3 regions of the Labrenzia sp. THAF35 genome follow, and region 1 is predicted to be linked to each of the others. Evidence: riboswitches for the same ligand, from Rfam matches in the RefSeq annotation. Region 1 holds a riboswitch; each other region holds the start of a gene.
What was found. Region 1 has a riboswitch for thiamine pyrophosphate ahead of thiC (phosphomethylpyrimidine synthase ThiC). Riboswitches for the same ligand answer to the same signal wherever they lie in the genome.
Positions count from the first base shown of each region.

Region 1 (4,108 bases):
CCATCGGGCGAAGGGAGCCCTAAACCCCTCCCCTCGAATCTCCCCTCCCCTCTGCGAATGAACTACAGATCCTTTGGCATGTAGAGATCGCCGCCAGCACGATATCTGACTGCCATCGCCTCCATGCCCTCTTGACGAGCAGCGTCGCGGATATCGTGGGAAATCCGCATGGAGCAGAATTTCGGACCGCACATGGAGCAGAAGTGCGCGACCTTGTGGGCTTCCTTCGGCAAGGTCTCGTCATGCATCGAACGGGCCGTTTCCGGATCGAGCGCGAGGTTGAACTGGTCCTCCCAGCGGAACTCGAAACGGGCGCGCGACAGGGCGTCGTCGCGGACCTTCGCTGCCGGATGACCCTTGGCGAGGTCGGCGGCATGGGCGGCGATCTTGTAGGTTATGACACCGGTCTTCACATCATTGCGGTCGGGAAGGCCGAGGTGTTCCTTCGGCGTGACGTAGCAGAGCATCGCCGTGCCGAACCAGCCAATCATCGCGGCACCGATGCCCGAGGTGATATGGTCGTAACCCGGCGCGATGTCGGTCGTCAGCGGTCCGAGCGTGTAGAACGGCGCCTCGCCGCAGACCGCAAGCTGCTTGTCCATGTTCTCCTTGATCTTGTGCATCGGCACATGACCAGGGCCTTCGATCATGACCTGGCAGTCTTTCGCCCAGGCGATCTTCGTCAGCTCTCCGAGCGTTTCCAGTTCGGCGAACTGCGCTGCGTCGTTGGCGTCGGCAATCGAGCCCGGACGCAAGCCGTCACCAAGTGAAAAGGAAACGTCGTAGGCACGGCAAATGTCGCAGATCTCCTCGAAATGCTCGTAAAGGAAGCTCTCCTTGTGATGATGCAGGCACCACTTGGCCATAATCGAACCGCCGCGCGATACGATGCCGGTAACGCGGTTGACGGTGAGCGGAATGTAGGAGAGCCGGACACCGGCATGGATGGTGAAATAGTCGACGCCCTGTTCGGCCTGCTCGATCAGCGTGTCGCGGAAGACTTCCCAGGTAAGGTCCTCGGCAATGCCGCCAACCTTTTCCAGCGCCTGGTAGAGCGGCACCGAGCCGATCGGAACCGGCGAATTCCGGATGATCCATTCACGAATGTTGTGGATGTTGCGCCCGGTCGATAGGTCCATGACGGTGTCGGCGCCCCAGCGAGTCGCCCAGACCATTTTCTCGACTTCCTCCGCCATCGACGAGGTGACGGCAGAGTTGCCGATATTGGCGTTGATCTTCACCAGGAAGTTCCGGCCAATGATCATCGGCTCCGCTTCCGGATGGTTGATATTGGCTGGGATGATCGCGCGCCCGCGGGCGACTTCCTCGCGGACGAAGTCCGGTGTAACAAAATCCGGGATCGCCGCGCCGAAGCTCTCTCCATCACGGGGAAGCTTTTCGTTTGCAGCCTTGCGACCAAGGTTTTCCCGGATGGCGATGAATTCCATCTCTGGCGTGATGATGCCGGCGCGGGCATAGGCGATCTGGGTGACGGTCTTGCCGTCTTTGGCGCGGCGCGGTTTCTGCAGGTTAGGGAATTGCAGTGTCAGGCGCTCGCCGGTGGCAAAGCCGTTGTCTTCCGGCTTGACCATGCGGCCCTCATATTCCTCCGTGTCACCGCGGGCGGCGATCCACTCGGCGCGAAGGCGCGGCAGTCCCATTTCAATATCGATCGCCTGGGTCGGGTCGGTATAGGGACCGGAGGCATCATAGACCGTGACGGGCGGTTCGCCGGCGGCCGGATGGACTGCGATCTCGCGCACTGGTACGCGGATATCGGGATGAATTTCGCCCGGCTTGTAAACCTTTGTAGAGGCAGGCAGCGGCCCCTTGGTGATTTCGGGCGTAATAGTCTTGGTGGCAATGTTCATTCTGAGGCTCCAATCTTTCAAGTTGGAGACCCAGTTCGAAGCCGGAATGATGGAAAGACGCCATGACGCTCCGGATTCTGGGCAACGTCGTACTGCAGCGCTTGCACCGTCCCTACGCCAGTATGAACTGGATCAGGTTCAACGGGTCACTGCGCTGCCATCAATCAACGGCCCAGCAGTATCTCAGCCCCTTGCCGGGGCACCCCTGGTAACGTTGCCATCGGCCATCATCCACGTGCGTTTGTCAATACAGAGATGCTTGGCTCGACGAGGAAGTGCTGTCACTTTGGCGGCAAAAGGTTGAAGGAAATGTGCCGGGTGACTCCAAAAAGTTGTCCGCGGACAACAATGCGAAGTTCTTGTCGAAACTAGGCTGAAAAATGCACTTGGTTAAGCGTTTGTAAATTGGTAACGAATCGGAGCATATTGTAACAGCGCAGTTTGAGGCGTAGTTTTCAAAAATGCGCAGTTCGAGGATTTTTCGAGATGGACACCAATCTTCTGGTTGAAGGTGCTGCTGAACACCTGCCAACGACACTTTCGGCGGACGCGAATGAGCTCGCTCATCAATTGCAGATACATCAACGAAAAATCTTTCCACCTGCTTCTCAAAAGACTATCCGAAGATTTTCGCCTGCAGAAGCAGCTAAATTGATTGGCATTAAGGAAGGCTATTTACGTCAGGTCGCCGCTGATGGGCATGGCCCCGAACCAAACGAGAACGGTAGGCGCACATATTCTGTCGAGGACATGGATCATATACGTCAGGTCTTGGACGAGAAAAATGGCACGCCAAAATATGTGCCGATCCGTCGGGGAGATGAAAAGCTTCAGGTTATCACTGTAATGAACTTCAAAGGTGGTTCCGGAAAAACCACCACATCTGCTCATTTGGCTCAGTTCTTGGCGTTGCGTGGATACCGCGTTTTAACAATTGACCTTGATCCACAAGCATCATTGTCAGCGATGTTCGGACATCAACCCGAACTAGATGTCGACGAGGGAGAAACGCTTTACGGTGCTATCCGTTATGAAGACCCTCGAGCCTTAAGCGAAATCATTCGATCCACATATACGCCAAACCTCCATATTGTTCCAGGCAATCTTGAATTGATGGAATTCGAGCATGAAACGCCCAAAGCAATGTCTGAAGGACGTTCAGCGTCCATGTTTTTCGCCCGAATAGGGGAGGTGCTGACAAGCGTTGAAAGCTATTACGACGTTGTAGTCATTGATTGCCCACCTCAGCTTGGCTTTCTAACGATGTCGGCCTTAAGTGCGGCCACAGGAGTATTGATCACCGTACATCCACAGATGTTGGACGTTATGTCTATGTCCCAATTTCTTTCTATGACAGCTGAATTGATGAGTGTTGTCGAAAAGGCCGGAGGGCGTACCAGCTATGATTGGATGCGTTACTTGGTTACTCGCTTCGAACCAAACGATGGACCACAAAGCCAGATGACCGGGTTTATGCGTTCAATATTTGGAAATCGCATGCTTCAACATGCGATGCTTAAATCTACTGCTATTTCTGATGCCGGTGTTACCAAGCAAACTTTGTATGAAGTCGAAAGAAGCCAATTTGTGCGCGGTACTTATGATCGCGCAATGGAATCTATGTCTCTCGTGAACCAGGAAATCGAAGACCTCTTAAACGTGACTTGGGGACGGAGGTAAGGGATGGCACGCAAAGACCTGATCAGTTTTTCGTCGGACGAGGATGGTGAAATCCAAGGGGATCCAAATAAATCGGATCGCCCACTGGCGGGCATCACGCCAAATAGACGGTCAAGTTCACCGGTTGGAGGCATCGCAAAAACTCTTGGCTCACTCTCAAGTCAGATGGACCGTGCTAGTGAATTAGAACGGCAACTGTTGGAAGGACAAAAGGTCGTTGAACTGGATCCCTCTCAAATAGACGATTCATTTGTTCGCGACCGTTTGGAAGCGGACCCGGAAGTCGAGAGGGACTTTGTTCAACAAATCGATGAGCACGGGCAATTAGTACCAATCCTTGTTCGTCCAAACCCGGCTCAAAAGGGTCGCATGCAGGTGGCATTCGGCCATCGTAGACTTCGGGCGGCCAGAAGCCTCAATCGAAAGGTCAAGGCTGTCGTTCGGGAGTTGAACGATGAGCAACTGGTCGTTCTTCAAGGGCAGGAAAACAGTGCCAGAACCAATCTTTCCTATATAGAACGTGCGTTGTTTGCAGCGCGATTGGAAGACCAAAAGTT
Region 1 is NZ_CP045383.1:15-4,122, forward strand. It holds gene thiC (phosphomethylpyrimidine synthase ThiC) at 63-1,871, opposite strand; TPP riboswitch at 1,963-2,088, opposite strand; gene repA (plasmid partitioning protein RepA) at 2,358-3,551, shown strand; gene repB (plasmid partitioning protein RepB) at 3,555-4,108, shown strand, end outside.

Region 2 (4,108 bases), on a different replicon from region 1:
GCTGCACGCAGAAGCGTTTACAGCCGTGCGCGCAATGCCATCGTCAATCAGCTGAAAGCCTATGAGCCGCCGCTGGCGCCGTCCGAGATCACGGCCGAGCAGCTGCGTCTGGAAGAAGCCATTCGCAAGGTGGAAGCCGAAGCCGCCCGCGAAAGCCTCGGTCTCAGCCCCACTGTTCCGAAGGTCGAAACGCCGACCCCGGCGCCGCAGGTTTCCGCGCCGCCCGTGACACCGCCTCCGGCTGAGCCGGTGGCAGAGGCTGCGCCGGAAGCGCCTGCGCCTGCACCACAGGAACCTGAAACAACTGCAGCACCGGTGGTGGATACCCCGGCTCCGTCGCCCTTGAAGGAAACCCTGACACAGGCCGAAGCGCTTGGCACCGCGGCCAGCCAGGCTGTTCACCACGCCAAGGAAGCTGCCGACCCGGGCGCTGCGCCTGTGCGCCAGGAGCCCTCTTTCGGCGGACCTGTGCAGCCGGAACAGACAGATGATGGCCTATTCGAGCCTGCGGATACCACCGGTGCGGCCGATCCCGCCGATCAGGCTTATCCAGGCGAGGAAACAGCCAAGCCGAAGGACAAGTCGGCCTCCAAGAAAAGCCGCTCCAAGCGCGCCAAGCCGAGTGCTTCGGATGCGCTGCGTGGTGATTCATCCGGCAGCCGCACCGTTCCGATCGTGATTGCTGCGGGTGTCCTGTTGCTGGTGCTCCTGGGCGCCGGAGCCTATTTCCTGATGCCTGCGGGCGATGAGACAGCCGATAGCGGCAACGTGCCGGTCGCGTCTTCTTCGCAAACGCCTGTCGATACGCAGCCGGACACCACGCCGGAGCCTTCGACCGCTGCCCCTGTCGGAGAAGGTGAAGAGCCTTCGAAAAACACCGACCGCCTGTTGAACGAAGGCGAGACCGATGTGGTTGCCCCGGATGCACGTACGGTAACCACGACGACGATTACCGGACAGTCTGATTCGCCTGCGCCGGCCGATACACCGCAGGTCGATACACCAGCTTCCGCTGCGCCCGAACCTTCCCAGCCGTCCATCGTGACGAGTGGAGAAAACGATCAGTCTTCTGCGACCACCGAAAGCCCGATTGCGGTGCCGGAAGACAATCTCTCGGCCATTTCGCCAGACGAAACTTCACCGGCTCCGTCCGCTACGGATGCGGATTCCTCGGTGCAGCGCTCCATCCTTTACGAAGAAGGGGAAGAGTCCGGTGGTGCCGGAACGGCTGCGCAAGGCGCTGTCGTTTGGGGTGTCGATGAAGAAACGAATCTGGACGGCAAGGCTCTCGCGGTTCTGAGCGCCTCCATTGAAATCCCCGAGCGGGATGTGAAGGTCGACATTCGCATCAAGCCGAATGACGATACTTCCTTGCCCGCCAGCCATCTGGTCGAGATCAAGTACGAGTTCCCGGAAAACTTCGCTCCGGGTGACGTCGTCAACGTGCCAGGCCTGGTCATGAAGCCTACGGAAGAAGCTCGTGGCGATGCGCTGATCGGCGCTTCCGTGAAAGTGTCTCCGGGCTTTTTCTGGATTGCCCTTTCAAGCTTGCCGAACGAGCAGCAACGCAATCTCGCCCTGCTGCGTGAACGCGGCTGGATTGACATTCCGATGCTTTACGAAAACGGCAAGCGCGGCATCTTGACCCTGGAAAAGGGAACCGCCGGTGCAGATGCCGTTGAAAAGGCGATCACGTCTTGGCAAGCCGGCTAAGCGCCAGCCTGCCTCCTTTCAAAATCTGAAGAAGCCGCCTCACGGCGGCTTGCCTTTTTTCGTCACACAAGGCATGGTCCGCCTTGGTCCGAGGGGTGTTCCGGTTACCGGAGCTGAGATGGCGTAATGCCGAACCCTTAGAACCTGATCCGGGTCATGCCGGCGAAGGGACGGAATCCTTAGCCTATTCCCGGATCTCCATTGTCATTTTCGGCTTGTCCGAAGACGGGAGATCCTATGCGTACTTGTCTGCGACCACTGCGGTCGCCGCACATCCGAATGCCGGTATCGGCTTTCATGCGTTCCTGTTGGCCAATGGCGGCGGAGGCTGCGGGATGATGGCGTTTGTGAAAGCTGTTGCCAGGACCATACTCGGCCTCCTGCTGACTGTCGTTATCTGGGCGGCAATCGTCCATGTGTTTGACACCCAGCATTATATCATGCCGGGTCCGGACCGCGTCTTTACGGCCTTTGTCAAACACGCAGGCTTCCTTCTGCATCATGCCGGCATCACCGCCTATGAGACGGTGCTCGGGTTTGTGCTGGGGGCAGCCGCCGGGGCATTGCTTTCCGTTCTTTTGTGGCTGTTTCCGATTGCTGCAAGATTTGCCATGCCGCCCATTCTGGTGACGCAGGCCCTGCCTGTTTTCGCAATCGCGCCGATCCTGGTGCTCTGGCTCGGTTTCGGGCTGGCCTCCAAGATCGTCGTCATCATCCTGGTCATCTTCTTCACGGTCACATCGACGTTTTTCGATGGCCTGCAGCGGCTTGACCCGGGTTTGTGCGATCTCGCCCGGCTTTATCGTCTGTCTCGCCTGAAGGAACTCTGGTTCTTTCGCCTGCCGTCAGGCTTGCCGGCGTTTGCCTCCGGCCTGCGGGTGGCCGCGGTGTTCGCTCCCATGGGGGCGATCATTGGCGAATGGGCCGGGGCAAAAGGAGGCCTGGCCTTCATCATGCTTCAAAGCAGCAACCGGATGCAGGCGGACATGATGTTCGCCGCCCTGATCCTGCTCGCGGCGATGGTGCTGATCATGCGCTTTGCCGTGAACCATCTCACCCGACTTCTTGTTCCCTGGCAGCCGCTCACCTAGCTGCCGCTCTACGGAGGACCTCATGAAAAAACAAATCCTGTCACTCGCATTGGCGGCCGGGCTGCTGGCATCGGGGCCGGTACAGGCCAGTGAGAAACTGACCTTGCTGCTCGACTGGTTCATCAATCCGGATCACGCGCCGCTTGTAACTGCGCAGAACATGGGTTTCTTCGAGGCAGAAGGCCTCGAGGTTGAGATCATCGAACCGGCGGACCCGGCGATGCCGCCGAAACTGGTTGCTGCCGGGCAGGGCGATATCGCGGTGTCCTATCAGCCGACGCTTCATGCGCAAATCGAGGAAGAGCTGCCGCTGAAATGGATCGGTACGCTGGTGGAGACGCCCCTCAATTCGCTCATTGTGCTCAAGGACGGCCCGATACAGGAACTGAAGGACCTCAAGGGGAAGAGTGTCGGTTTTTCCGTGTCCGGCTTCGAGGACGCGATGCTGGGCCAGATGCTGCGTTCGGCCGGTTTGACCATGGATGATGTCGAGCTGGTGAACGTCAATTTCGCGTTGTCAGGCTCTCTGCTTGCCGGTCAGGTGGATGCGGTGATCGGCGCATATCGCAATTTCGAGCTCACCCAGCTCGAAATCGAAGGCAAACCCGGCAAGGCTTTCTTCCCGGAAGAAAACGGTGTGCCGATCTTTGATGAGCTGATCTATGTCGTCAACAAGGACAAGACGGACGATCCACGCTTCGCCAAGTTCCTGGCAGCCGTGGAAGCGGCCACGATCTATCTGAGCAATCACCCGGAAGAAGCCTGGAATGCCTTCATAGAAGCGTATCCGAACCTCAATGACGAGCTGAACAGGCGGGCATGGTTCGATACGTTGCCGCGGTTCGCCAAGCGTCCGGCTGCACTTGATGAAGGCCGCTACCAGCGCTTTGCGGAATTCATGGCCGAAGCCGGTCTGATCAGCAAGGTCGTGCCGGTGGAGAGCTACACAGCCGAAATCCGCTGAGGGGTTGAAGGAACGTTGCCAGGGACAAGACGGCGCTGGAGCCAGTCTCCAGCGCTTCTGACCACCGGCAAAGAGGCTCCCTCTCTCCGTCGTCACCCCGGCCAAGCGTAGCGCGAGCCGGGGCCGGGGAGGCGGAAGTCTCTGTGATTGTCTGTGGTTTTCAGGCGATGGCTTCCGGGCTCTCCGATCCCGGATCTTCGCTGCGTTGCGTCCGGGATGACACCGGGAAGGACTTTCAAGCAAAAAGAAAAGCGCTGGAGCCTGGGCTCCAGCGCTTTTTCTGTTTTTTCCAGGTTCGGCTATCTCAGGCGGCGGGCTGGTCCATTGTCCGGGCGCTGTT
Region 2 is NZ_CP045380.1:2,271,489-2,275,596, forward strand. It holds gene FIU93_RS10455 (hypothetical protein) at 1-1,713, shown strand, start outside; TPP riboswitch at 1,795-1,901, shown strand; gene FIU93_RS10460 (ABC transporter permease) at 1,959-2,804, shown strand; gene FIU93_RS10465 (ABC transporter substrate-binding protein) at 2,827-3,768, shown strand; gene rpoH (RNA polymerase sigma factor RpoH) at 4,073-4,108, opposite strand, start outside.
Region 2: linked by a shared signal. The riboswitch ahead of FIU93_RS10460 (ABC transporter permease) and the one ahead of thiC (phosphomethylpyrimidine synthase ThiC) in region 1 are both predicted to bind thiamine pyrophosphate.

Region 3 (4,108 bases), on a different replicon from region 1:
AAGGGATCGAGCTTCATTCAAACACCGCCATTCCGAGAACCGGGGTAGAAGGAACCGCCATGTCGCGAGGTTCCAGGGGTTGGGCTTCATAGGCCAGGCGACCGGCCTCAATTGCAACTGCAAAGGCTTTGGCCATTGCGACAGGGTCTCCGGCCTTTGCGACAGCCGTATTCAGCAGTACCGCATCGAAACCGAGTTCCAGAACAGCAGCCGCATGGGACGGTCTGCCAAGACCGGCATCCACAACAAGTGGGATGCCTTTGAAGTGACTGCGATAAGCACGAAGGGCATCCGGATTGACCGGCCCTTTCGCCGAACCGATTGGCGCACACCAGGGCATCAACACCTGACACCCCGCGTCAAGCAACCGTTCGCCGACGACAATATCGTCCGTCGTATAGGGAAACACCTTGAAGCCGTCATCGCTCAGGATACGTGCGGCTTCAACTAGGCCAAAGACATCCGGCTGCAGGCTGTCGTGATGACCGATTACTTCCAGCTTGATCCAGTCGGTTCCAAAAAGGTCGCGTGCCATTTTTGCGGTGGTGACGGCTTCCTTCACCGAATGACATCCGGCAGTGTTGGGCAGCACCTTGACGTTCAGTTCCCGGATCAGGTCCCAGAACCGGCCGCCTCCGCCACTTCCTGCCGTTTCGCGCCGAAGGGACACCGTCAGAATTTCAGCCCCGGATACCTTCACCGTGTCCGACAGAATTTGGGGAGATGGGTACTGGGCAGTTCCAAGCAGGAAACGCGACGCAACGCTTTCGCCATAAACTTCAAACATGGGCGTCATCCTCCCTGCATCGGCGACAGGATCTCGATACGGTCGCCAGCTTGAAGGACGCAAGCGCTTCGTTCTTCAGCACAAACCAGATCGCCGTTGCGCGCCGTTGCAAGAAACTCATGGTCATAGGCAAGTTCGTCCAGAAGCGCAGCTAGCGTCGCGCTGACAACTTCCTTAGGTTCGCCGTTAATGGTTAGCTTCAAGGGACATCTCCTGAAGGTGTTGCACGATCCTGCCTGCCGCCTCCATGGCAAAATGCGGAGCAAGCAGGAAGCCGTGCCGGTAGAATCCGTTCATTGACAACGTGTTGCCGGTAAACGTGAGACGAGGAAGATTGTTTGGATATGCCGGACGGATGCCCACCCCGGTTTCGATGATCTTTGCCTCGGCAAATCCCGGATGCAGGCTGTAGGCGGCATTTAGAAGTTCCATGGTGGACCGAACACTGACCGCTCCCTGGTCACCGCTTTCGATCATGGTTGCCCCGACCATGAAAACACCGTTGTCACGAGGCACGACATAGACCGGGATGCGCGGGTGCATAAAACGCACCGGCCGCGAAAGCGAGACATCCGGCGCGTGGAGGATCAGCATTTCACCGCGTACGGGACGCAAGTGCGGATCCGGCGAGGCCATGCCGGTACAATCGGCGACAATATCGGTCGCCGCGGTGAAGTGCTGCGCCTCTAACCTCACCTTGGCACCGCTTTCAGACACCTTTGCCCGCAATGCCGTGAGGGCCTGCCGCGGATCGAGATGGGCTTCCCCGGCAAAATGGAGCCCCTTTGCAAATCGGCCTGCGAGGTCCGGTTCGAGTGCGCCCAGCGCGTCAGCATCGAGCCAGGCAAAGCCGCTGGTTCGAGAAGCAAAGCGACTTAACTCGCCGGTATCGCGCGGCGCGGCAACAACCAGCGTGCCATTGTGCGAAACCTGTCCCGGCAGGACCTTGCTCCACCAGCCAATGGAGGCTTGCCCGAGCCGCAGAACATCTTCCTCGGCACTTTCCCGCTCACACCATGGCGCCAACATGCCGCCTGCGAGCCAGGAGGCACTGGCGGTGAGATCCTTGTGTTTTTCCAGCAGCTCCACCCGCACACCGCGCGAGACAAGCTCATGTGCCAGTGCTAAACCGGCGACACCCGCCCCTTTGATACAGACCTTCATTCCGCCTCTCCTGCCAGGATGGACGTCAGTCGTTCGACATCACGGAATGTCTGATAGCCCGCTTGCATTCAACGGATCTCCGTAAGGACCGGAAAAGGTCGCGCATTTCGGACATTCGGCTTGGAAAGGTGGCCGGGGTGGAGCATTGCCGTGGCGAACGCAGTTGGCCGAGAACACCTTCCCTTCGCCAGCATGACCTGGATCAGGTTCGTCGGGTCCCTGCACTGCGCAAGTGCGCCAGCAGTATCTCAGCCTCTTCTGGAGGCACCCCGGGTGAGCCCCTGTTGTGCCGCCCGTCAGGCGCACCTGTCAAGAGACAGGATGAGCCTTCATCCTTGTTGCCAGGGTCGCGCCAGAAAGTCGTCGATTTCGGCAAGGGTGCTGAACCGATAGACTTTCAGATGGTCCGGAGGTTCGCGGTAGATGTGCTCCAGCTTGGCTCTGGCGGAGTGTCTCGTTCGCCAGATGAACCTCAGGAATTCAACAGTTTGCCAGTTGAACTGCTCCGGGCAGCCCTCGGCCAGATCCGGACGGCTTTGCCCATTGTATTTCACCGACCGTTTCAGCACTCGAAATATGCGGCACGTCACCGGGACATCGAGCCAGATGAAAGTGTCGGCACGTTCGAGACGTTCCGCATAGGTGCTTGAATGACCGCCCTCGAAGATCCACACATCCTTCAGATGGACCTCATGCGTCAGCCGGTCTTTCTCTGCCCGCGTCCGCTCGCTCCAACCGGAGCGGTAGTGGATCTTGTCCATATGATAGACCGGCAGTCCGGTTTTCCGCCCAAGGGCAACGGCAAGCGTGCTTTTGCCCGAGCCCGGGCCGCCAACGATCATCACGCGTTTCATGTCGCACCAAACAAAAGCAAGGAAGGGCCGGTCGTTATACAGATTGTACAGGGGATGAAAACCCGAAACAGACTGTTCAATGGACACTTCGGCTTCGCAGGCCCTATCTAGTTTGCAAGACAGAATGTTCTTTGATGGAGAGGCAGATGAGCTGGTTGAATTGCCCTGATCCCGTACCTGGAAATGCTGCAAGCTGTGACCCGATTGAAACGATCATCGTACCGCGGACATCCGACCTCGGCGGATTTTCGGTAAGACGTGCCTTGCCGTCTGCCAGGCGGCGGATGGTTGGCCCGTTTATCTTCTTCGACCAGATGGGCCCGGCAGAGCTTTTGGTCGGCGGCGGTATCGACGTGCGCCCGCATCCTCACATCGGGTTGGCGACAGTTACCTATCTCTTCGAAGGAGAGATGTATCATCGTGACAGCCTTGGAACGGAGATTGCGATTGCCCCCGGTGCTCTGAACTGGATGAGCGCCGGCAAGGGCATCGTGCATTCCGAACGTGAGAGGCCGGAACGCCTGCAGGAAAAACGTCCCCTGTTCGGCCTGCAGAGCTGGGTGGCCCTGCCTAAACATCTGGAAGAGACAGACCCGACCTTCCAGCACCACGGCACAGAAGAACAGCCGGAATTTGCCGACAAGGGCGCTTCAGTCAAACTTATCGCGGGCGAGCTTTATGGCCACAAGGCACCGGTAAAGACAGCGTCCGACATGTTCTATGCCGATATCACGCTGGAACCGGGAGCGAAGATCCCGCTGGATGCCGGATGGGAAGAGCGCGGCCTTTACACGGTCTCGGGCCAGATCACCATCGCCGGCCAGAATTTCGATCCGGCCCAGCTGCTGGTGTTCAAACCGGGTGATCATCTGGTGATCGAAAACACGTCTCCCGTGCCGGCTCGTTTCGTAGTGCTTGGCGGCGAACCGATGGACGGCCGGCGTTATATCTGGTGGAACTTTGTGTCTTCATCGAAAGAGCGCATCGAGCAGGCCAAGGAAGACTGGCGTCTTGGCCGTTTCGATACGGTACCCGGCGATGCGGAAGAGTTCATTCCCTTGCCTGACCGTCCGGGGCCCTGACACTCCAGCCGCTTTCCAGTGGCGGTGCTTTTTCAAACCTGTCGGCGGGCCGGATAAGGTCCGGCTCGCCAAAGTCCAGAATGATGTTGAGCCGTTGGCTTGCCAGCGGGTCCCCCGTCAGATTTGGATCTTCCGGCGAAACCGACAGCCGCACGCCCCTGTGGGTCGTCTCCAGTTGCCTGAACCCGGAAACCGCCTCGCGAAACACTTCCGGAACCGTC
Region 3 is NZ_CP045380.1:4,975,926-4,980,033, forward strand. It holds gene FIU93_RS22915 (thiamine phosphate synthase) at 1-17, opposite strand, end outside; gene FIU93_RS22920 (thiazole synthase) at 14-787, opposite strand; gene thiS (sulfur carrier protein ThiS) at 793-990, opposite strand; gene thiO (glycine oxidase ThiO) at 974-1,951, opposite strand; TPP riboswitch at 2,113-2,233, opposite strand; gene FIU93_RS22935 (DNA topology modulation protein FlaR) at 2,281-2,805, opposite strand; gene FIU93_RS22940 (pirin family protein) at 2,952-3,887, shown strand; gene FIU93_RS22945 (DUF6030 family protein) at 3,856-4,108, opposite strand, start outside.
Region 3: linked by a shared signal. The riboswitch ahead of thiO (glycine oxidase ThiO) and the one ahead of thiC (phosphomethylpyrimidine synthase ThiC) in region 1 are both predicted to bind thiamine pyrophosphate.